Regions from separate parts of the Paenibacillus sp. P5_B5 genome, predicted to be linked through region 2. Evidence: predicted binding sites of a transcription regulator. Region 2 holds the regulator's gene; the other holds the start of a gene.
What was found. The regulator Rex, encoded in region 2, represses fermentation and respiration genes when NADH is low (regulators of the CRP and FNR family bind a similar motif). The targets are predictions, from matches to a motif close to TTGTGAAATATTTCACAA.
Positions count from the first base shown of each region.

Region 1: a site for Rex is predicted at 2,459-2,476, ahead of AC1DOK_RS20605 (cytochrome c oxidase subunit 2A). Genes of this name have one in related genera too.

Region 1 is NZ_JBFULK010000019.1:14,328-25,982, reverse strand. It holds gene AC1DOK_RS20615 (b(o/a)3-type cytochrome-c oxidase subunit 1) at 1-1,634, opposite strand, end outside; gene AC1DOK_RS20610 (cytochrome c oxidase subunit II) at 1,685-2,161, opposite strand; gene AC1DOK_RS20605 (cytochrome c oxidase subunit 2A) at 2,225-2,395, opposite strand; gene sigH (RNA polymerase sporulation sigma factor SigH) at 2,642-3,289, opposite strand; gene AC1DOK_RS20595 (NYN domain-containing protein) at 3,410-3,922, opposite strand; gene rlmB (23S rRNA (guanosine(2251)-2'-O)-methyltransferase RlmB) at 3,929-4,672, opposite strand; gene AC1DOK_RS20585 (Mini-ribonuclease 3) at 4,746-5,177, opposite strand; gene cysS (cysteine--tRNA ligase) at 5,204-6,601, opposite strand; gene epsC (serine O-acetyltransferase EpsC) at 6,582-7,274, opposite strand; gene AC1DOK_RS20570 (hypothetical protein) at 7,379-7,609, shown strand; gene gltX (glutamate--tRNA ligase) at 7,718-9,175, opposite strand; gene ispF (2-C-methyl-D-erythritol 2,4-cyclodiphosphate synthase) at 9,270-9,746, opposite strand; gene ispD (2-C-methyl-D-erythritol 4-phosphate cytidylyltransferase) at 9,743-10,447, opposite strand; gene AC1DOK_RS20550 (PIN/TRAM domain-containing protein) at 10,684-11,655, opposite strand, start outside.
Region 2 is NZ_JBFULK010000001.1:330,497-342,151, reverse strand. It holds gene AC1DOK_RS01770 (3-hydroxyacyl-CoA dehydrogenase family protein) at 1-317, opposite strand, end outside; gene AC1DOK_RS01765 (AAA family ATPase) at 546-2,063, opposite strand; gene AC1DOK_RS01760 (hypothetical protein) at 2,056-2,592, opposite strand; gene AC1DOK_RS01755 (cell wall elongation regulator TseB-like domain-containing protein) at 2,708-3,232, opposite strand; gene AC1DOK_RS01750 (amidohydrolase) at 3,213-4,505, opposite strand; gene AC1DOK_RS01745 (DUF47 domain-containing protein) at 4,833-5,453, shown strand; gene AC1DOK_RS01740 (inorganic phosphate transporter) at 5,480-6,490, shown strand; gene AC1DOK_RS01735 (redox-sensing transcriptional repressor Rex) at 6,612-7,232, opposite strand; gene dinG (ATP-dependent DNA helicase DinG) at 7,210-10,086, opposite strand; gene AC1DOK_RS01725 (tetratricopeptide repeat protein) at 10,165-10,776, opposite strand; gene panD (aspartate 1-decarboxylase) at 10,885-11,268, opposite strand; gene panC (pantoate--beta-alanine ligase) at 11,274-11,655, opposite strand, start outside.

The DNA of each region.
Region 1 (11,655 bases), on a different contig from region 2:
AAGCCTGGTGAGCCCACAGTGTCACCGCCAATCATACCTATGACCGGAATTGAATATGCAACTAGGATTAGAACTACAGTTACACCAATCCATAACCCCCAACGTTCGAGAACCTTAGGTGTCTCTCCAGATTGTTCAGAAGCCTCTGCAATTGGGTATTCTTCTGTCTCACCATGAGCCGAACGCATCAATGCAACGATATTATATATCATCAGAATGACACCAATGAATAGGATTACGCCACCAATGGCCATAGCCACATGATAAGGAATCCATCCAGCAGCTTCTGCGCTACCGTTATAGTCAGTACCTGCAGTACGACGAGGAGATCCTACTAATCCAACCCAGTGCATTGAACCTGACATGAACAGCATACCTACACACCAGGTGAGGGTTTGGATGATCCCTAGTTTATTGATCTTCTTGGTTAGTGGTCTACCGAGCATAATCGGGATTAACCAATAGACAATTCCAAAGAATGTTAATGCAACACTTGTTGCAACTGTTAAATGGAAATGACCTGTAATGAACAGCGTGTTATGAACAACAGCGTTCATTTGATTACTCGCGTTAATTACTCCACCTGCACCAGCTGGGATAAATACCAACATGCCAACGAATGGTGCAAAGAACCTTACATCACCCCAAGGCAAGAACTTTAGCCAACCGAACAGTCCTTTGGCACCCTTGGATCTGCCATACATTTCGAATGTTGCGAACATTGAGAATGCAGTCATTAATGAAGGAACAATAACCATAAAAGTTAATACAACCTGTAGATACTTCCAGATCGATGAAATCCCTGGTTCCATCAACTGATGATGAAATCCGACTGGAATTGAGAATAGAATAAACAAAATAAATGATAATCTAGCTAACGAGTCACTAAATATTTTGCCGCCGATAATTTTGGGAATAACGACATACCAGCAAATATAAGCAGGTAACAGCCAGAAATACACAAGCGGATGTCCAAAGAACCAGAATAACGTACGACTAAGTAATACATTGACCGTCTCTACCCACCCAAACGACCATGGAATGAGCTGTAAAACAACTTCTGCCGCTACCCCTATGGTTGCAACTTGCCACAGAATCATTGTTGAGACAGCCATAAAGGAGAAAAGAGGCGAGAGCTTATTACTATTGGCTTTGCGCCAAGCACGGTACTGAACAAAAATACCAAACCCACTCATCCAGCTTCCTACGACCACTAATGCCAAACCGATATAGAAATAAGGTGAAGCTTTCATTGGTGCGTAGAAAGTATAAAGAACAGTAGCTTGTTTGGTCAGAATACAGATCGTTCCCATTACAGTTCCGATTGACATCAACCAATAACCTATCCATCCAAGCCTACGAGCTACCGGAAGCAGCTGCCCTCCGAGTGTTGAGGAAATACCTGAATATAAAAATCCTATGATAAAGTAAGTCGTGAAAATAAGTGCCATTAACACACCATGCGCAGTCAACAACTCGTAATAACCGATTAAGGAAGGCAGCGTGATCATATTCCCTTTAACAAGCCCTTGTAATACACCTGCAATTCCGCCTATTAACAGTGCACCGAATGCGAATAAAATATGAGCCAAGACGAGCTTTGCATCTTTTGGATCAAAACGTTTATCCTTCATAGCGAAAATCTCCCTCTAAAAAGTATTGAATGTGCTCGTTTGCAGGACATTTACTTCACGATAATTCTTGCTTGCATAACCTCATGTCCAGTTCCGCAGTATTCATTGCACAGAACGAGATATTCGCCCGGTTTGTCAAATTTATAACTCAGATGATTAACTTCACCTGGAGTTACCATCATATTGACTGTTGTTCCTACAATTTCAAACCCATGAACAACGTCTTTACTCGTTATATTGAACATTACAGTTGATCCTACTGGAACTTCCATCTCTCCTGGATCAAACGAAAACAAGTACGCTGTCATATTAGCTTCATACAAATTATCGCCTGCTTGAACAAGTCCCGGTTTATCGAATGGTGGTGTCTTATCCACCTTAGTCGGATCTACTTTGCCATGCTGACTATCACTTGTCGGCGGGTTCATCCCCATTGCAAAACCAGAGATGCCAACAATAGCTAGAAACAGAATGAGCATAGCCATACCAATTGAAAGCCAAATTTTCTCTAAACGATGAATATGCATATTTCCCCCTCTTTCTCCTAAATGACGTTTGCCAAATCCAAGCAAGATACTTATCCGAGATGATTAGGTTCGATAAACAAACAAAACGAAGACAAGTAACCATGTAATTAGAATGACACCGCCGACGATCAATACCGATACAAATGTGCCTTTAAGAGATGGCTCACTATCCATACGCTCCTGCTTTGGTATAATCACTGTTTGCCCTTGTTCCTTGATTACTGGTTCCCCCATACAGGCACCTCCCAAAATATTCCTATTGATGCCATTATTCTATCACCCGAGCAATTTTGTCCAAAGTGATATTTATCACAACCACAACTCTTAATTGTTACATTATTGTTAATTATCAAATAATTTAAATCATTCTCACCACATAACTAATTCGACAATCGCCGCCCTTATTTCCATTTCAAAACACAAAAAAACAAGCAACTTCAAAAGAGTTGCTTGTTTAACTATGATTTATTTTTATAGAATTTAAACCAAATCCCTAACTTCTAAATATCGTTCGAGTTTGCGTTTCACACGTTGTAAAGCATTGTCGATAGATTTCACATGACGATCCAGATCGACTGCAATTTCCTGATAGGAACGTCCATCTAGGTAAAGCATCAATACCTTGCGTTCAAGATCACTTAAGATTTCACCCATCTTATCTTCAAGTCCAATGAACTCTTCTTGATTAATAATAAGTTCCTCTGGATCAGAGACCTTAGACCCACAAATGATGTCGAGCAGCGTCCGGTCCGAATCCTCATCATAGATAGGCTTGTCTAGAGAGACGTATGAATTCAGCGGAATATGCTTCTGTCTAGTAGCTGTTTTGATAGCTGTAATGATCTGCCTAGTAATACATAGCTCTGCAAACGCTTTAAATGACGCGAGCTTGTCCCCGCGAAAATCACGAATTGATTTGTACAAGCCGATCATACCCTCTTGTACAATGTCCTCTCGATCCGCACCTATTAGGAAATAAGAACGAGCTTTCGCCCGAACTAAGTTACGGTATTTATTAATTAAGAATTCAAGCGCTTCACTATTGCCTTGTCGGACAGCTTCCACAATATCTTCATCCAACGCGAGATCATAAACGCTTATTCTCGACTCTTTGAGGTCGACACCCATTATAATCCCTCCGGCTCGTGAAGCTTGAAAAATTTACAAAATTTAAGATAGGTTCAGTATACATGAAGAAAACTGACATCGTCAACGGGGTCAATTACAAATTTTACCGTAAAAGCAGGATTATTCCCCTCTTCTCATCCTTTCAAACCATTCTTTTGTCGCCGAATTCATGTTTTTGTCAAACGTATTTCGTTCCGGTTTAAGGTCACGCGCAATTTGGGTCTGTATCTCTTTGCGACTATGTTTAATTTTGGTCAAAAGCTCGCCCGCAGTGAGACGTAGCGCGCCTTTGCCGAAAATAACGTGCTGCTCAATCATATCAGATGTTGCTACGTATACTTGTTTACGCCTGCCAATTAAGTCTGTTACAAGACGTTCAATGAGCTCGTCCGCCGTCTCTTTTTCCTTGGTATAAAGAACACTTAATCTACTCTGTAAATATTTTTTGCCAAGGCCTGGAACTTGGTACGCATCAAACACTAAATACGTCTTCATTCCGGAGTAAGATTGGAACTCTGCTAGTTGATGAATGAGCACATTACGCGCTTCTTCCAAGTTGTAATCCTTTAATTTTTGCAAATCTGGCCAAGCACCAATAATGTTGTAGCCATCAACAACCAAAAACTCCTGCATTATGCATCAGCTCTGCTTACGCTGCCGAACAACCTCATACATCAGCACACCAGCCGCAACAGAAGCGTTCAGCGAGTTGATTTTTCCTTGCATAGGTAGCTTAACAAGAAAGTCGCACTTTTCTTTAATAAGACGGCCAACTCCCTTAGCTTCATTCCCGATAACGAGTGCGATCGGCATTGCAAAGTTACTGCGGTATACGTCATCTGCTGCACTAACGTCCGTTCCCGCTACCCATACTCCACATTCCTTCAGCTTATCGATCGTTTGTGCAATATTGGTGACTCTCGCTACAGGAACATATTCTACTGCTCCAGCGGAAATTTTAGACACAGTTGCAGTAAGCCCGACCGACCGGCGTTTCGGAATAATGACGCCATGTACGCCAGTACAATCTGCAGTACGAAGAATTGAGCCGAGATTATGAGGATCCTCAATCTCATCTAGGATCAGAATAAACGGATCTTCGCCGCGTTCACGAGCCGCTTCGAGAATGTCATCGATCTCGACATAATCATAAGCTGCAACTTGGGCAACGACTCCCTGATGTTGTAACCCTTCTGCCATCGTATCGAGCTTACGCTTGTCCGCAAACTGTACAATAATGCCATGCAGCTTCGCTTCTGCAACGATTGGCTGAGTGAGCGCCTTCTGAGCGTTCTCTGCAATCCATATTTTATTTATGGTTCTCCCTGCCTTCATTGCTTCTAGGATCGAATGCTTACCACCAATAAATTCTTCTTCAGACATAATTAGAACCTCCTTTAAGTTTGTGAATACAAGTCTTGCGTTAGCAAAACTACTTGGAACGCATACGCTTATTTTAATCCTGCTGAATTAATAAATTGAGCAATTCTCGTAAACGAGCGTGTTCACCTTTGTAATGCAAATAACCAATTAAACACTCCATAGCTGTTGAGTGACGATACTCAAGAACATCCGCATTCTTGGGAATAGATCCAGACTTAGCATTACGTCCCCGGCGGACAACGTCTTGTTCTTCTTCAGTAAGCAGTGGCATCCATTTCTCTAACGCCTTCGACTGTGCTTTTGCAGAAACAAATTGCGTCGATGCACGGTGCAAGAAGTTGGGCCGCTGATTCGGTTGTGAAATCACCACTTGCCGAATGAACATTTCAAATACTGCATCACCAACATAAGCCAGCACTAATGGGTGAATTAGTGCTGGGTTCTTATCTGGTGAATAATATAATAAACTCATATCCTTCATTACATCTACCTTGTTATCATCCATAGTTAGGCCTTCCATTCAATCTTCATTTATTTGCGGCGCCAGCGAATTCCTTGTGGAGTATCCTCTAAGAAGATACCTTTTTCCGTCAATAAATCACGAATTTCGTCAGCACGCGACCAATTCTTATTCTTACGCGCATCGATCCGCTCTTGAATCAGAGCTTCGACTTCTTCATCTAATAAATTACCGTTCTCCGCCGGTAGTATACCTAGTACAACATCAAAAGCTTTAAATGTTTGCAGTAAGCTTTCGAGTGTTTCTACTGTTACCCGCTCCCGGTTTAAATAAATATTCGTTTCCGAAACAAGATCAAATATCGCTGTAATCGCATCAGGCGTATTGAAATCATCATTCATTTTAGCTTCAAAATAAGTACTAATCTCTTGAATCCGCGCTGCAACTTGCTCATCAACAGGTCCATTCATTGCAATCGACAACCGATGCTCAAGATTTGTTATTGCATTCCAGATGCGATCTACCGAGCTGTCTGCCTGACGAACGGTTTCCTCACTGAAATTAAGCGGATTCCGATAATGTGCATTCAGCATAAAGAACCTTAGCGTTTGCGGGCGTACCTGCTGGCGAATATCTTTAAGCATAATAAAGTTACCGAGCGATTTCGACATTTTTTCATTATCCATATTGATAAATGCATTATGCATCCAATATCTTGCCATTGGTTTACCTGTGACTGCTTCAGATTGAGCAATTTCACATTCATGATGCGGGAAAGCTAGATCCTGTCCGCCACCATGAATATCGATCGTTTCGCCCAGATACTTTTGGACCATTGCTGAGCATTCAATATGCCAGCCTGGACGCCCTTCTCCCCAAGGAGAGATCCAAGAAATTTCACCGGGCTTAGCACCTTTCCAGAGCACAAAGTCCTGCGGACTTTCTTTGCGCTCATCTACTTCAATCCGAATTCCATACTGTAGCTCATCTAAGTTCTGATGGGATAGCTTGCCGTATTCATCAAACTTGGTCGTACGATAATAGACATCGCCGCCATTTGGATATGCGAATCCCTTTTCCACCAGTTTCTCAATGAATGAAATAATAGCATCAATGTTATCCGTTACACGAGGATGATCCGTTACTGGATTAATGCCAATGGCACTTACATCTTCTAAGTACGCCTGAATAAACCGCTCTGCAAGCTCATTAACGCCCTCGCCCGTTTCCTCTGCAGCACGAATGATCTTATCATCCACATCTGTAAAATTGACAAGATACGTAACATCATAACCTATATAAGTTAAATATCTACGTACCACATCAAAAAAGATCGCAGGTCTAGCGTTACCGATATGAATGTAATTGTACACCGTAGGTCCGCAGACGTACATTTTCACCTTACCTTGCTCTAGGGGAACAAACGTTTCTTTTTGCCTTGTCATCGTATTATAAATTTTCAGAGTCATGCTTTATTGCGCCTCCATTCTTTTGTCTCTCAGCAGCAAGTTGATGTTGTAATTCAACCACTTGTTCTTTAACTCTATCAAGCTCACTAGTCAAATTTCGACATATATCTATAATTGGATCTGGCAGATCACCATGATTCAATCGATTAATACGTACACCATCGCGCTTAACAATCCGCCCAGGGATACCTACAACTGTACTGTTTGTTGGCACTTCCTTAAGCACGACTGCGTTAGCACCAATCCGTGAATTATCACCTACACTGAATGATCCAAGCACTTTAGCCCCTGAGGAAATCACGACGTTATTACCGATTGTTGGATGACGCTTGCCTTTCTCATTCCCCGTACCGCCGAGCGTGACACCTTGATATAGGACAACATCATCACCAATTTCACAGGTTTCACCAATCACAATTCCCATCCCATGATCTATAAAGAGCCTCTTGCCAAGACGCGCACCAGGGTGGATTTCGATGCCTGTAATAAATCTAGATGCCTGTGAGATCACACGAGAAATAGTGAACATTCTTTTCTTATAGAACCAATGTGCAAATCGGTGATGCCAAATCGCGTGTACGCCAGAATACGTAAATATAATTTCAAATGTACTGCGAGCCGCTGGATCATTCTCATACACAGCTTTAATATCCGATTTTATTGTGTCCCACATTAGTGACTCCCCCTACAATCAACCACACGAATTTATGATCTGAAGGATATAAATTCTATAACAACAAAAAAGCCTCCACAGCCTATTAAAGGCTGCAGAGGCGTGTGAATCAACGCGGTTCCACTCTGCTTGGCGACAATCCTTCGTCAAAAAACGACTACTACGACTATCACGGCTTATGCGCTTATAACGGAGACGATCCGGCTACACCTACTTTGTCTCTAGGACAGGTCGGCGCAGCAGCTCCCAGGTGCATGTTCAGTCAATCGGGTATGAATGATTCACAGCCAAGCCATCCACTTATTTCTCGTGATGGTCAAGATCATTCTCTCTGAGAAACCCTGTTGTGAATCAAGCTTGATTCACCTAACTTACTTTTCCTGATCAAGGCTATTACGTATACTAATTAATATACTACCTACAGTATATCCAATAAAGGATGGTTATGACAATAACTTATGCATACGAGCTTTAACTTTTTCTTTGCCAAGCAAATAAATGGTCATATTGAGGTCCCGTCCATGCATCTGACCAGTCAACACTACTCGAATGGACATGAATAGCTGTTTGCCTTTGTAGCCTGTTTCTTTTTGTACATTCTTCAGTAGTCCGGCAATTGACTCCGGTGTATATACCTCAGCATTCTCCACTTGATTAAGGAAAGCACCAACTACAGTTGGTACATGCTCCTCTGCAAGTAAAGCTTGCGATTCTTCGTCCATGATTAACTCTTCTCTGAAGAATAAATCAGATAAACCGACAATTTCTGATGCATGGTTCATTTGTTCCTGATACAGCTTCACAAGGTCCCTTGCCCAGCTATATTGCGCTTCTGATAATTCCAAAGGCAATAGCTCTGCTTTCTGTAGATGAGGGATCGCCATCTGTGTCAATCGTTCAATATCCGCCTGCTTGATATAGCTGTTGCTAATATGATTTAACTTATTGGTATCAAACACAGCCGGGCTCTTAGATAGGCGTTGTTCATCAAATACCTCAATAAGCTCGTCGAGCATATACATTTCTTGTTCACCCTTTGGTGACCAACCTAGAAGCGCGATAAAGTTAACCATTGCTTCCGGCATAAATCCAAGCTCATCATACTGCTCAATGAATTGAATAATCGATTCATCACGCTTACTTAACTTTTTCCCATTCTCGTTAACGATTAAGGTCATATGACCGAAAATAGGCACTTCCCAGCCGAAGGCTTCGTAAATCATTAATTGACGCAATGTATTGGTGATATGATCTTCCCCACGCAGTACATGTGAAATGCGCATGAGGTAATCATCGATTACTACCGCAAAATTGTACGTAGGAATACCGTCTTTTTTGACAATAACCCAGTCGCCTGTAGTCGCCGCTTCAAATGTAATTTCACCTTTGACCATATCAGCAAACGTATACGAGCGCTCTTGTGGAACATGAAAACGAATGCTTGCTGCTCGTTCTGCTGTAATATGCGCCTGACGCTGCTCTTCTGTTAAATGACGGCACTTACCAGAGTATTGCGGAGTATGGCCTTGAGCCGTTTGTTCTTCACGTTCTTGCTCAAGCTCCTCTTCCGTACAATAGCAATGATAAGCCAATCCACGATCGAGTAACTCTTGCACATGCTTGGTGTAAATATCAAGACGTTCTGTTTGACGATACGGTCCATACTCCCCGCCTACATCAATACTCTCATCCCAGTCAACGCCTAGCCATTTTAGATATTTTAACTGACTTTCTTCCCCGCCAGCGATATTACGTTTAAGATCTGTATCTTCAATTCGGATGATAAACTTACCATTATGATGACGCGCAAACAAGTAGTTAAACAGCGCTGTTCTTGCATTCCCTATGTGTAAATGTCCTGTTGGACTCGGGGCGTAACGAACACGAACTGGATTAGTCATATCTAATACCTCTCTTATCACGAATAATTAATTATCATAGCACATGTTTAAGCAAGAAGAAACGGTTTCTGTTCCTAAGGAACAGCCCTCTAAATTAGCCTTTGACTAAACAAACAACGGACTGAGCAGCAATCCCCTCGCCTCTACCTGTAAAGCCAAGCTGTTCCGAGGTTGTAGCCTTTACATTCACTTGATCCACCTGTGCCTCAAGTGCTTCGGCAATGATGACTTCCATTTGTGTAATATAGGGTGCCATCTTAGGCTTCTGAGCAATTATCGTAGAGTCAATATTGCCAAGCTGATAACCCCGCTCCTTCGCAAGCTTCCATACATTCTTGAGCAGCACAAGGCTGTCAGCGTCCTTAAATTCTGCTGCTGTATCCGGAAAATGCTTACCAATATCACCAAGTGCAAGCGCTCCTAAGATCGCATCCGTAATGGCATGAAGTAATACATCCGCATCGGAATGACCGAGCAAGCCTTTCTCATAAGGGATATCTACCCCTCCTATAATACACTTACGACCCTCAACCAATTGATGAACATCAAAACCTTGTCCAACTCGAATCATCTAACACTCTCTCCCCTCACATTATGTAAAATCCATTCCGCCCAAGGTAAGTCTTCTGGCGTTGTAATTTTGATATTATAATAATCTGCTTGTACAACCTGTACAGTTTTACCTAACCGCTCTACTAGCATAGCATCATCTGTTCCTACAAAATGTTCAGCAGCAGCACGCTCATGTGCTTCCTTTAATACGGAAAGCCGAAAAGCTTGTGGCGTTTGGATAGCCCACAAGCTTCTACGATCAGGTGTTGACTCAATTTGTCCCTGCTCATTAACAACTTTAATCGTATCTTTAACAGGTACAGCTAATACAGCTGCATCACTTCGCATAGCCTCTCTCCAACAAGCGCGCATATGTTCTTCTGCAGGGAATGGCCTTACACCATCATGGATTAGCACCCATTCGGTCTCAGCTATGAACGCTTCTAGCCCTGCCTTCACCGAATACTGTCGCTCCGTACCCCCAGTAATGACTGCACTTACCTTACGTAGTTCATATTGTTCTATATATGTATGGCATCGCGCCTCATCGCCCTCTGAGACAACAAGCACAATAGAATCCACTTCTTGCATGCGTTCAAACAGTAGCAGTGTGTGTACAAGGATCGGCTTGTCCCCTAACAATAAGTACTGCTTACTCTCCGCAGTCCCCATCCTTGAACCTCTCCCTGCAGCAACCACAACGACTCCCAGTCGTCCCATGTTATCTCTCTCCCAGTTATCAGGTATGATAGTTCGTTAAATTGTGATGCGAAGTAAACGCAGAGTTGTATATGTCCTGGAAAGCGAAGCGGTCCGCCTTTGAAAATGTATTCTTACCCTATAAAGGGTAACTAAATCAAAGAATATATTTTCAACAGCGGATGTAAGGATATATACAAACTCGCAGTTTACGATGTAATACATCACAAATTTAATCTTTCTCAATCATACATGGATTACTGGGCTTTTTCCAATAATTTTGGCTTTGCAAAGATCATTCGACCCGCAGACGTCTGCAATACGCTCGTTACCATCACTTCCAGCATAGCACCTATGAATTCCCGTCCACCTTCGACAACAATCATTGTACCATCATCTAAATAGGCTACGCCTTGTCCATATTCTTTGCCGTCTTTAATAACTTGCACCAAAATTTCTTCACCTGGTAATACGACAGGCTTAATTGCATTAGCCAAATCATTAATATTAAGCACAGCTACGCCCTGCAATTCACATACCTTATTCAAGTTAAAATCGTTCGTAATCACCTTACCAACGAGTAATTTAGCCAGCTTAACCAGCTTAGAGTCCACTTCCGAAACATCTTCAAAATCACCTTCATAAATAAGTACCTTTACATCAAGCTCCTTCTGAATTTTGTTCAGAATATCAAGCCCTCTGCGTCCCCTATTACGTTTAAGTAAATCAGACGAATCTGCGATATGCTGAAGCTCTTCAAGAACGAATTCTGGTATGACGAGTGTACCTTCAATAAATCCTGTTTTACAAATATCCGCAATACGACCATCAATAATGACAGAGGTATCCAGAATTTTATGCTCCAGATCTTTACTATAGGTTTTGCCTCCACCGCCCCCGATTTGAAGCTTATTTGCAAAATAAGCTAATTCTTCACGCTTACCTAGCCCAATTCGGAATCCTATTATGCCAAGCACTGCTGTTACAGCTAAGGGAAATAAGGGACCTAACCAAACTACACGAGCCATTGAAGGAAATAACAGTACGGATACAATCAGACCCGACATGAGTCCAAACAACCCCGAGAATATTTCTGATAAAGGAATATTCGTTACGCTCGCTTCCCCATGCTTAAGCAATTTACTTCCATAGTGTGCCAATCCCGCAGTTACTGCAAACATTCCCGCTACAATGACCAATGTGGCTAACAAGGCTATCCCAGGACTCGA
Region 2 (11,655 bases):
TCAACCTCGTGGAAAACTGCTTTTTTCGCTTCAATATCTTCCGTAATGGATTCAATGACTAAATCACAATCCGCTACTGCTTTTATTTCAATGGAACCTTTTATTTTGTTCAAAACGAGTTTTTTCTCAGATTCCGTAATAGCCCATTTTTCAAGCTGCTTGTCGAGTGATAAATGAATTTGTTCAAGTGAAGAGGCTAGAACGCTCTCGGAACGTTCAACGAGAATAACGTCCATACCTTTTTTAGCAAGCATTTCGGCAATTCCTACACCCATTGTGCCGCCGCCGATGACACCAATCTTTCTGTACTGACTCATGATCTGGCTCCTTCTTGTTCATCTTACAAGTGTTAACACTTGTACAATAAGTTTAGTATACGCAAAATCCGTCCATGACTAAATGTAAATTATAGTCGTAAACCATGGGTATTCCTGTGAATTATATCACAACGAAAATGGATTAGACCATACGAGATCATGAAATAAGAATAGTAATTATTTACAAAATGTATCATCTCAAAAATATCCTTCTTGTAAAATCTGGTATTACGCTACATTTTGGTTCATCATTGTTCTAAACTTATCACCAGAAAGAACCTCTTCTTTAAGTAAAATAGCTAGTCCACCCTCTAGCACCTGTTGATGCTGCACTAATGTAGCTTTGGTTTGTCTAAATAAGTCCTCTAGTATCGTCACATTCTCTTGTAGTAATTGATCTTTGGGAACCATATTAACATCAACAATTCCGAGCGAAGTTAATCCGCAATCCACCATCATTCGAACAAGCTCCATTGCTTTCTCAAAATCATTTCTTGAGCCTGTACTTCTACCTCCGTAAATAACTTCTTCAGCGGCCGCTCCACCTAAGGCAACCATGATCTGCTCTTCAATATAAGTTTTGGTATATAAATAATGGTCTTCTGGTGGGTTATGACGAACATATCCAAGTGCTTTACCACGAGGGGTTAATGATACCTGTGAAACCGAATTACTCCGTACTGTTTCAGCTATAATGGCATGTCCAAGTTCATGATAAGCGACCCGAATCTTCTCCTCTTCATGTGCTTTACGATCCGTTTGCTCACCCAACATAACCTTATCGATCGCTAATGATAGGTGCTTCTGAGTAATTTCATTCGACTCATCACGAAGTGTATAAATCGCAGCTTCATTTAACACACTCTCCAGCTGCGCACCGGAGAATCCAAAGGTTTGCTCTGCAGCCTTCTCCATGCTAACGTCATTTGCAACTGGTTTATTCTTTGCATGAATTTCCAGAATAGACATACGACCCTGTTTATCAGGTAAATCAACCTCGATTTGACGATCAAATCGACCTGGGCGTAGTAGTGCTGAATCTAGCATCTCTTTGCGGTTTGTTGCAGCAATGATCAGAATTTGCACACCTTCTGTTGAATGAATACCATCCATTTCGGTTAACAATTGATTAAGTGTTTGATCGTATTCACGCTGTTGTCCACCTTCACGTTTTCCACCGATGACATCAATTTCATCGATAAAGATGATCGCATTCTCTTTGTTTTCCTTCTCAGCTTTGGTACGTGCTTCTTTAAATAGATCTCGAATTCTGCTCGCTCCAACACCTACATACATCTCAACAAATTCACTGCCTGAAGCAGCTACAAATACAGAATTAGTATAATGTGCCGATGCTCTTGCAAGTAAGGTTTTACCGGTACCTGGAGGTCCAGTTAACAAAAGACCCTTCATTGGACGAATACCAAGCTTGGCAATTTGTTCTTTCTTGATGATAAAATCAAGTGCCTCCATAATTTCGGCCTTCGCTCTGTCTTGTCCACCTATTTGATCGAATGATAAGGCTATTGGCTTACGATGCTTAGTCTTAGACTGCTTAGTAGAACCGCCAAACACGCCTGCCATGCCCCCATTTTTGGTTTTCATCATAACAATAACACAAGTTAGTACCATTCCAAAAAATAACATAGGAAACAACTGCTTCGAAATAAAACCTATAAAACCAAAGAAGATTGGGATGATCCCAATAAGAATTTCGATTCTAAATTTCAAGACTCGATTAAGCATTAGCAAATACCTCCATTTTATTCGGCATACGAGGTAAAATGATGATCTTTACCGCTTCTTGATGGGTTAGCTTAATATATACGTTCTTCTCATCAATATCAGTGGTAATTCCGAGTCCAGGAAGCTCTCCTGCTTTATTCTGTAAAGTAGTTGGAATACGGCTGTACTGCTTTAATTCCATTGCCTCCGCTACATCAAAAAGAGTAGAACTCCACCAAGCTTCAATTGCTGGTGAAGATTGTTCCTCAATGTGTAGATTCACATTTCTACTACCTATATAGGACTGGCCTTCTTTATATATCGTATTCATGAATTCACGAATGTTAATATCTTGGGTTACTTTCAAATCAACATCTAATTCATTGTCATTCAATTTTATCGTAGCATCCTCAACTGATGGTTGTTCATTGATCAGCTTTACCAGAGGAGATTTTAAAGCGAGATGTTGATAAGTAAACCAACCGCCAAACAGGACAACAAGCGTAATTACACTAGTGATTAGGATCACTGCTGGATTCAACTTTTTCATAAAACTCCTCCTTTATCTAACTGAATATATATCAGAGTATATCATATTTGATATACGATTAAGATGGTATAACTTGGGCAATGCCAACCTCTATGCATAAAAAAAGCTTAGCCTGTTAAGCGCTAAGCTTGTAAGTATCAATATATTCTCCATCGGAGAAACGATAGTAAGTATAATAATACGATGGATCACCATTCTCATCCACTTTCTTATAGTACGCTTCCCATACATTCACATTTTGAACTCTATTCGGTATGACACGCAAGAATTTAGCAGATGGCTCAAGCTGTAATACTTTAGCACGCACCTCAGCTTCCTGAATAGCTCCTTCTGCGAATTCCGAGAAAAATATTGTATCAGATACCCATGCAACGATTGGACGATCCGAATTATCTGTCCCAAAAACAATATGATAAGCCTCATCACCATAAGAAGATTCAACCCGTGTTACTGTCCTTAAGCCCAATTGCTCCTTAGCAATTTGCGAAGCTTTATCTCGATCTGCGAAATAATCCTTCTGCACACTTGCATAGAAGAATGCGAGTCCAATAATCACGACAACAAATACGGTAATTGAAATCCATAGAAATTTTTTGGGCCTAGACATCCGGCTATATACATTACTGCGTAAGCTTCTCAAAACAAAGCTCAGCCTCCCGCTTTACTTTCTCTTCATCCAGTGTTAAACATTCACGTCCACGAACAATCCATTTGCCATCTATTATAACATCAACTACATCATTTGCAGAAGCAGAATATATGACATGAGAAATGAAATCGCTTTTCGGTAAGAAATGTGGTTGGTCGATATCAATCGCAATGACATCAGCTTTCATTCCTACTTTAAGCAGACCAACATTATCTAACCATATAGAACGAGCTCCATCAATTGTTCCCATCTGTAAGGCTTGCTTAGCTGGAACTGCTAATGGATTGCCAGATGCTCCCTTGTGGATTAATGCGGCAAGTCGCATTTCTTCGAACATATCCAAATTATTGTTGGAAGCAGGGCCATCCGTTCCTAGGGAAACTAATATGCCCATCTCTAGCATCTCTGGTACACGTGCGAAGCCAGATGCTAATTTAAGATTACTTCCAGGATTATGTGAGACGCGTACGTCATACTGTTTAAGAATTGCAAGCTCTTCGTCATTCAAATGAACAGCATGTGCAAGCAGTGTAGGACGATTGAAGACACCAAGCTTCTCTAGATGCTGGGTAGGTCTTAATCCATAATCATCGACATTTTGTTGAACCTCATGCTGTGTTTCAGACATATGCGTATGCATAGGTATGTCTAAATCATACGATACCTGCACAAGCTTTTCGATATAATCTGGCGGACATGTATAAGGCGCATGTGGAGCGATCATAGTCGTAATTCTACCATCTGCCTTACCGTGCCAATCCTTAGCGAACTGTTTAGCCATTTGAAGCTTCTCATCTTGTACCTCTGGAGGACAGAGTCCGATTACACCACGCGTTAGACAACCTCTAATCCCTGACTCTTCAACGACACAAGCAACATGCTCCATTTGATCGTACATGTCGACAAATGCTGTAGTCCCCCCCTTGAGCATTTCCACGATCGATAATGCAGATCCCCACTTCACATCATTAGAGGTAAATTTAGCTTCGATCGGCCACATCTTCTCCTCAAGCCATACTTTTAGCGCTAAATCATCACCATAACCTCTGAGCAGTGACATAGCTGCATGTCCATGTGTATTAACTAGACCAGGCATATATAGCTTATTGTTTCCGCGAATAACCTCATCGTACGATTCAAGTGGCTCAGGTGGCTCAGAACCGATGAATTCGATTTGACTGTCGTTAATCACTAAGCATCCTTTAGTAATTAATTCCTGTGCATCAAGCGTAACAAATAAACCATCAACTATAATTTTTTTCATTATTATTGTATCCCTCACTTCATTTTCATCTTTATATGTAATTATAATCTTTTTACAATGTACATGTTAGAATTTATAAAATCAACAATTTAACATAAAACCGCATTGCTTTCACCTAGCTGGATATGCTATTTTTATCAAGTGGGTTTGGAGATATAGAAAACAGACCAGACCTATATTTACCAATAGAAAAGTAATTGACAAATCTAATCACCAGAACAAACAATTGATTAGATTAGAGCTTAACTTTTCTATTATGTTATAAAGAATTTATTCCACAGTAATATCTTTATAACAAACATAATTTAAGGAGGTTGTGAGAAACCTATGCTGTTCACCAAAAAAAATGATGTTGACTTTCTAAATCTACTCATTAAAGCAGCTGAGAATACTTTAGAGGCAGCGCATGTGTTTCGCAAAGCAATGAATGATACAAAACCGCCTGCAGAAACCTTTCAAGCTGTTAAAGATTTAGAAAGTGCAGGGGATGTACTGACCAGAGATATTTTCCATGGCTTAAACAAAGTATTCATCACGCCTATCGAACGAGAAGATATTCTAGAGCTTGCTTCTTCTTTAGACGACGTACTCGATGGAATCGAAGCCTCAATTGCACGCTTTGATTATTTGTCAATTCTTACAACTGACAAGTATATGAAGAGTTTTGCTGAAATCATTGTGGATTGTTGTCAGCTAATTCTTGATGCTTTCAAAGTATTAAGTAAGAAAAAATACCTTCAGCTTACTCAATTCACTGAGCAAATCACTGTATTAGAGAATGAAGGCGACAGATTAATGCGTGAGGGCATTCGTGAAATCTTTATACATAGAAAAGATCCTTACGAGGATTTTAAGCTTAAAGAAATCTATGAGCGCCTTGAGGAAACAACAGATTCTTGCAAAGACGTCGCTAATATTCTCCACGGCGTTGTGTTACGCTACTCTTAAGTAGCTACGAAACTTAGGAGGAGATCATGGACAACAGTTTACTCGTCATTATCATCATTGTGATACTCGCATTAGGATTCGATTTTATTAACGGTTTTCATGATACGGCTAATGCCATTGCAACATCAATATCAACACGTGCCCTCCCCCCTAAAGTAGCTGTTCTTTATGCAGCAGTGCTTAACTTTATTGGAGCAGTCATCTTTTCTGGGGTAGCCAAAACGATTGGTGGTTCAATTGCTGATCCGTTCAGTGTAGATAATGGACTTTATATCGTTATAGCAACCCTGATCGCATCAATTTTTTGGAACCTGCTTACATGGTATTATGGCATTCCATCTTCCTCATCACATACGTTAATTGGTGCGCTTGCTGGTGCTGTTATAGCAGGGGCTGGCTGGGATGCAGTAAACTTAGGTGGTTTCGGTAAAATTATTGCGATTTTATTGCTATCCCCAATTATTGCCTTTACTGCAGGCTTTATTATGATGACAATTATCAAGTATTTGGTACTTTGGAAAGGAAATTCTTCCCGAACTAAGCTTAATCGGGTATTTCGTTTTTTCCAAATTATATCTGCTGGACTACTATCGTTCTCGCACGGGGGTAATGATGCTCAGAAAGCAATGGGTATCATCGTCTTTGCACTAGTAGCAGGCGGATTCCAAACCGATCTTGAAGTGCCACTTTGGGTTAAAATTCTAGCTGCCACAGCAATCGGTCTAGGAACTTCAATTGGTGGTTGGAAAATTATCAAAACAGTTTCATCCAAAATCATCAAAATTGAACCAATCAATGGCTTTGCTTCAGATTTAACATCGTTTGTTGTTATCCAAACGTCAACATTCTTGAATATGCCATTATCAACAACTCATGTCATCACATCTGCCATCATTGGTACAGGTAGTGTTATTCGTTTCCATGAGGTGAAATGGGCTACTGTTATTCGAATGATCATCACATGGCTAATCACAATCCCTATTTCAATGGTACTGGGTTACCTACTATACAAAGTCATGTTCGGATGGGTATTATAAATTACAACCTTTAGAAGACGACCTAATGGACGTCTTTTTTTGTTGATTCATTTACTTTCTAATTAACAAAAAAGGTAGCAACTTCAAATAATGAAGATGCTACCTTATTCATTTTATGTGCTTATTCTAAATAATAAGCTAAGCTTTGGAGATCTGTTGTAAAGTCAGCATGATGAACGCGGATGTTATTAGGAACCTTAATTATTACAGGAGCAAAATTCAGTATAGCTTCTACTCCCGCTTCAACAAACTGTGTAGCCACTTGTTGTGCAGACACGGAAGGAACCGTAATAATACCAATACGAATTTGAAGTAATTTAATCGTTTCCTCGATCTGCTCCATTGGTTGTACAATTAAATTGTTAACCACTTTGCCATGCTGCTCAGGATTAGAATCGAATACAGCAACTATTTTCATCGAATCCTTAAGATACGTATTGTAGTTACATAATGCACGACCTAAGTTACCAGCACCTACAAGTGCAACAGATAATGTCTTGTCCAGCTTCAGAATTTGACGTATTTTTTCAATTAAGAAAAGCACATCATATCCAATTCCTTTTTTGCCAAATTCCCCAAAATAAGCTAAATCTTTGCGAATTTGTGCTGGGTTTAAATTAAGCTTTTGTCCTAAATCCTGTGATGAAACCGTAAGCACATTATTAGTAGCTAACTCACTCAAGAACCGTAAATAAATTGGCAGTCTGCGAACAACTGCATCAGATATTTTCATCGATTTCAAGAAGATTCTCTCCCATCCATTGTTGGATACTAGGTACAATTTGGGAGGTATACATAGATTCGATCTTCGGACCTGGTAGTGAATAAAGAAAATTTCTCCCATAACGTGTCTCAATAACTCTTGTATCATAAATAATTACGACACCTTTATCTCGGGACGAGCGAATAAGCCGGCCAAAGCCCTGCTTAAACCGAATTACAGCTTGCGGTACGGAAAATTTCATAAATGCATTTTTATTTTGTTTCTTGAGGTTCTCGCATTTAGCTTCCACTAACGGATGACTTGGCGGTTGAAATGGAAGTCTTACAATTGCCAAACATGTAAGCGCATTACCGGGAATGTCGACTCCCTCCCAGAAAGAACTAGTTCCAAGTAATACACTTGACTTACCTTCTTGAAATAAACGAGTTAATTTACTGCGATTTCCACTATCCACCCCTTGGCCAAGCACTCCAATACCATGAGGTTTAAGTCGTTCCCTCAATTCTCCATGAACTTGTCGCAACATTTTGTTTGATGTAAATAATACTAGTAAACGCCCCCTTGTGGCAAGTGCAACTTCATAAAGTGATCCAATTAGTTTATCAATAAACAGAACATCTCCGGACGAACCTTTAATTCCAGGGAAGTCTCTAGGAACACATACAAGCGCTTGCTCACGATATTTAAAGGGGGAAGGAAGCATAACCGTACGCAGCTTATCTTCATCATTCTCTTCGTTAAATCCTAGCTGTGAAGCTGTGTATTGAAACGATTTATCTACCGAGAGAGTTGCTGATGTCATAACAACGCTTGCTTTTTTATCAAAAACATATTCCTGCATGAGCTTACTAACATCAATAGGCACACAACTTAGAAGGATGGAGCTCTTCTTATTATTCAAGCCTCCTTCTATCCAATATACAAAACTATTGTCCTTCATTTCCATGAAAATTTTCATATTATCACGACATTGTGCGATTTCTTTCACATATCCATTAAAATCAGTAAGAAAAGCTTGTAAATCATATTCATCTTGATAATCTTTGATCTTATTCATTAATTTATCTAACGCTTTAAGTAGATCTCCTAGATCCTCTTGCAAATCATCAGACATTTGACTTAAGTTAGACCAGTTTGCGGGTAATGATTCCGATTTAATTCGGAGCACATATTGTCCTGTATCCTGCTGAGCAGCATCTTTGGTACCCGTCGAAACAAGATCATACATCTGGTCACAGAACGTATCCCACTGTTCTTTAATTGACATCAGCTTTGGATATAAGAGCTCAATCGTTTCACACCAAGCCGCCGCACGATCATCCCCACTTATATTCGCCAATTTATTTCTCAAGAGCGGTAGCTGGCCAGTACGTATATCTTTAAACAACCACTGTAATGCTCCAACTAATGAAAAATAATATAATTCAGTTCCTAGATGCTTGCTAGCCACTTCTTCAAGATGATGGGATTCGTCGATAATTAAATGATTATAACCTGGCAGAATGCGATGATCCGCTTTGATATCAGTAAATAACATGGAATGATTCGTAATGACTAAGTCAGCTTGATTGGCTGAATTCCGTGCACGGTGATAGAAGCACTTCCGAAACCATGGACATTTACGATTAAGGCAGGAATCAGCGTCACTAGCAACGGAGTGCCAGAAGTTAAGCCCTCTACCCGTTAAATTAAGCTCTTCATCATCACCTGTCTCCGTCTCGTTCAGCCAAACAGTCATCTGTGAAGCTGTCATAGCATCCTCTTTGGAGCTGTCAAGATCCAGCGTACTTACTCTGCCTTCAAATTTACGTAAGCACAGGTAATGACTTCTTCCCTTGAACACTGCAGCTTCAAAAGGAACAGGAAATATTTCACTAAGAAGTGGGACATCCCTAGTACGAAGCTGTTCTTGTAAATTAATCGTATGTGTTGAAACCACAATCTTATGATCGTTCTTGATCCCATAATACAGGGCGGGGATTAAATAGCCAATGGATTTACCCGTACCTGTACCCGCTTCAATCATCAGATGATGACCATCATTCAGAGCAGATTGGATCTCCTCAATCATCGTCTCTTGCGCTTCTCGCTCTTCATAATGATTAAGGCTTTCCTTCATAGTCGATTTAAGATCTGCGTAGAACTCTTCAAATTTCTCTGGGAGAATACGCGGTTCTTCGTTCTTAGAATCATCCTCATCACGCCAATCTGTGACTCCAAGCGCAAAACCCCGATAATAGCGATCCAAATTCGGATCCTCACTTACCTGTAATTCACGCTTGTTTCTAATTTCGCTTAGAAACCAACCGATATCATTCCCAATCTGCTGCTCTAATAATAGATGAAGCCGCTGGATTGTGATTAATGGTAACTCGTCCATACGATCCAAGCAACGCTGGAGAATAATCGCAGTAACCTCTGCATCACTATCTGCTTGATGAGGTCGTTCATGCTCAATATCGAACCATTGGCAGGCAAGTGTAAGTTGATATGAATTAATCGAAGGAAATAAGGCCTTTAATAAATCAATCGTATCTAGAACCCGACCCCCAAATGGGAAATAACCTGATTTAGCGAGACCACGCTGTAAAAATCCAAAATCAAATGCAATATTATGACCAACTAGCACACAATCGTGTATAAGCGGATATAATTTGGCCATCACATCCGATAATTCAGGCGCGTCCTCCACCATTTCATCGGTAATTCCAGTTAGTCCAGTAATTGAAGAAGGTATACCGATCCTTGGATTAACAAGGGAAGTATACCTATCTGTAATTGTTCGATTATTTATGATGACAAGGCCAACTTGAATAATCTCATCGTCAGTACCTGGTCCAGTTGTTTCAAAATCGATAACCGCAAACTTCATTCCCCTCTATCCTTCCCTTCTTCTTGCTATACAGAGTAGCATAACAGAATCTGCAAAAAGACGAAACAAGGAGGCGAATTATTCTTCCAAATTCATAACGGTCGGGTCAAAATGATACGCTTTGTTAAAGTATTCAACCGCCTTATCCATATTACGTTTTTCATACTGAATGCAACCCATTATATTGTAAGATATCGCCTTAATTTTGGCATTGTCCGTTAGCGGAATGATAAATTGAAAATGTCTTGATGCTTCAGAATAATCTGCTTTACGCATAAAAGACATAGCTAAATAGGCACGCGCAAGCATAAAATCTGGATTCATTTTAATCACAGCTTCAAATTCTCTGATCGCATTATCATACATACAGAGCTTGTAATATCCTTGACCTTTATCAAATTCAATTGACTTGGATGTAGGTGCTCCAGCATCAGAAATATAATGAGGCGACAATTTCTTTGCATGCGATTTTGTTGGCTGATCCCCATGCTCTTCTTCGGGTTTATCTGAATAGAATGCTCTTAACTTTTCTTCAAAACCTAACCAGTTTTCAATAAACTCATCACTCATCGTTTTTAATACTTGTAGCTGCTCGTCTAATTTCACCCTTTGGGCTTTATTTGCGTGAGGATATTGCTTAGCGACTTCACCCAGTACTTCGTTCATCGTCTCAAATAAATGTTTGAACATGTGCATCCCGCCTTTGTCATAAGCAGATGAGTTCGTTGTTACTTTATGAATCACACCAATGTACGCTTATTGTTTGTCACTTGGGATAAATCATGCGTCAAATCGTGATTAAAGGACGGTAGAATGTGTTTCCATACCGAGAACTTGTTTAACTTTGTTTCCTTCTCCAAGAATAGCCACCTTAGGTGTGTAATTTCGTGCCTCTTCATCGCTCATTAATCCGTATGCAATGATGATAACAGTATCGCCTACTTGAACAAGTCTAGCTGCCGCTCCGTTTAAGCACACAACACCTGAGCCGCGAGGACCAGGAATAATATACGTTTCTAAGCGCGCACCGTTATTATTATTAACTATTTGTACTTTTTCATTAGGAAGTAAATCAACAAGATCAAGTAAATCCTCATCGATTGTAATTGAACCGATATAGTTTAAATTCGCTTCAGTTACCGTCGCGCGGTGAAGCTTAGATGTCATTATGGTTCTGAACATGCAGATTATTTCCCTCCCATGGAAATGATAATGTTATCAATTAATCGCGTATTACCGAATTTAACTGCTAATGCAATGATCAGTTGATCTACATTCTTTAACTGATCAGACCTTATCGATTCAAGCTGCGGATAGGTTAAAATTTCAATATAGTCTACATTGGCAGACGGTGATTGATTAATAAAATGATGAATATGGGTCTGTAATACGTTCACATCAGTAACTTGTCCATTCGCAATCAATCGCTTAGCTTCAGCTAAGCTATGTGATAGCACAAGTGCTTCGTGTCGCTCCTTATCACTCAAATAAATATTACGCGAACTGAGCGCAAGACCATCCTCTTCTCTTAGAATTGGACAAGGTACGATCTGAACGGGCATGTTAAGA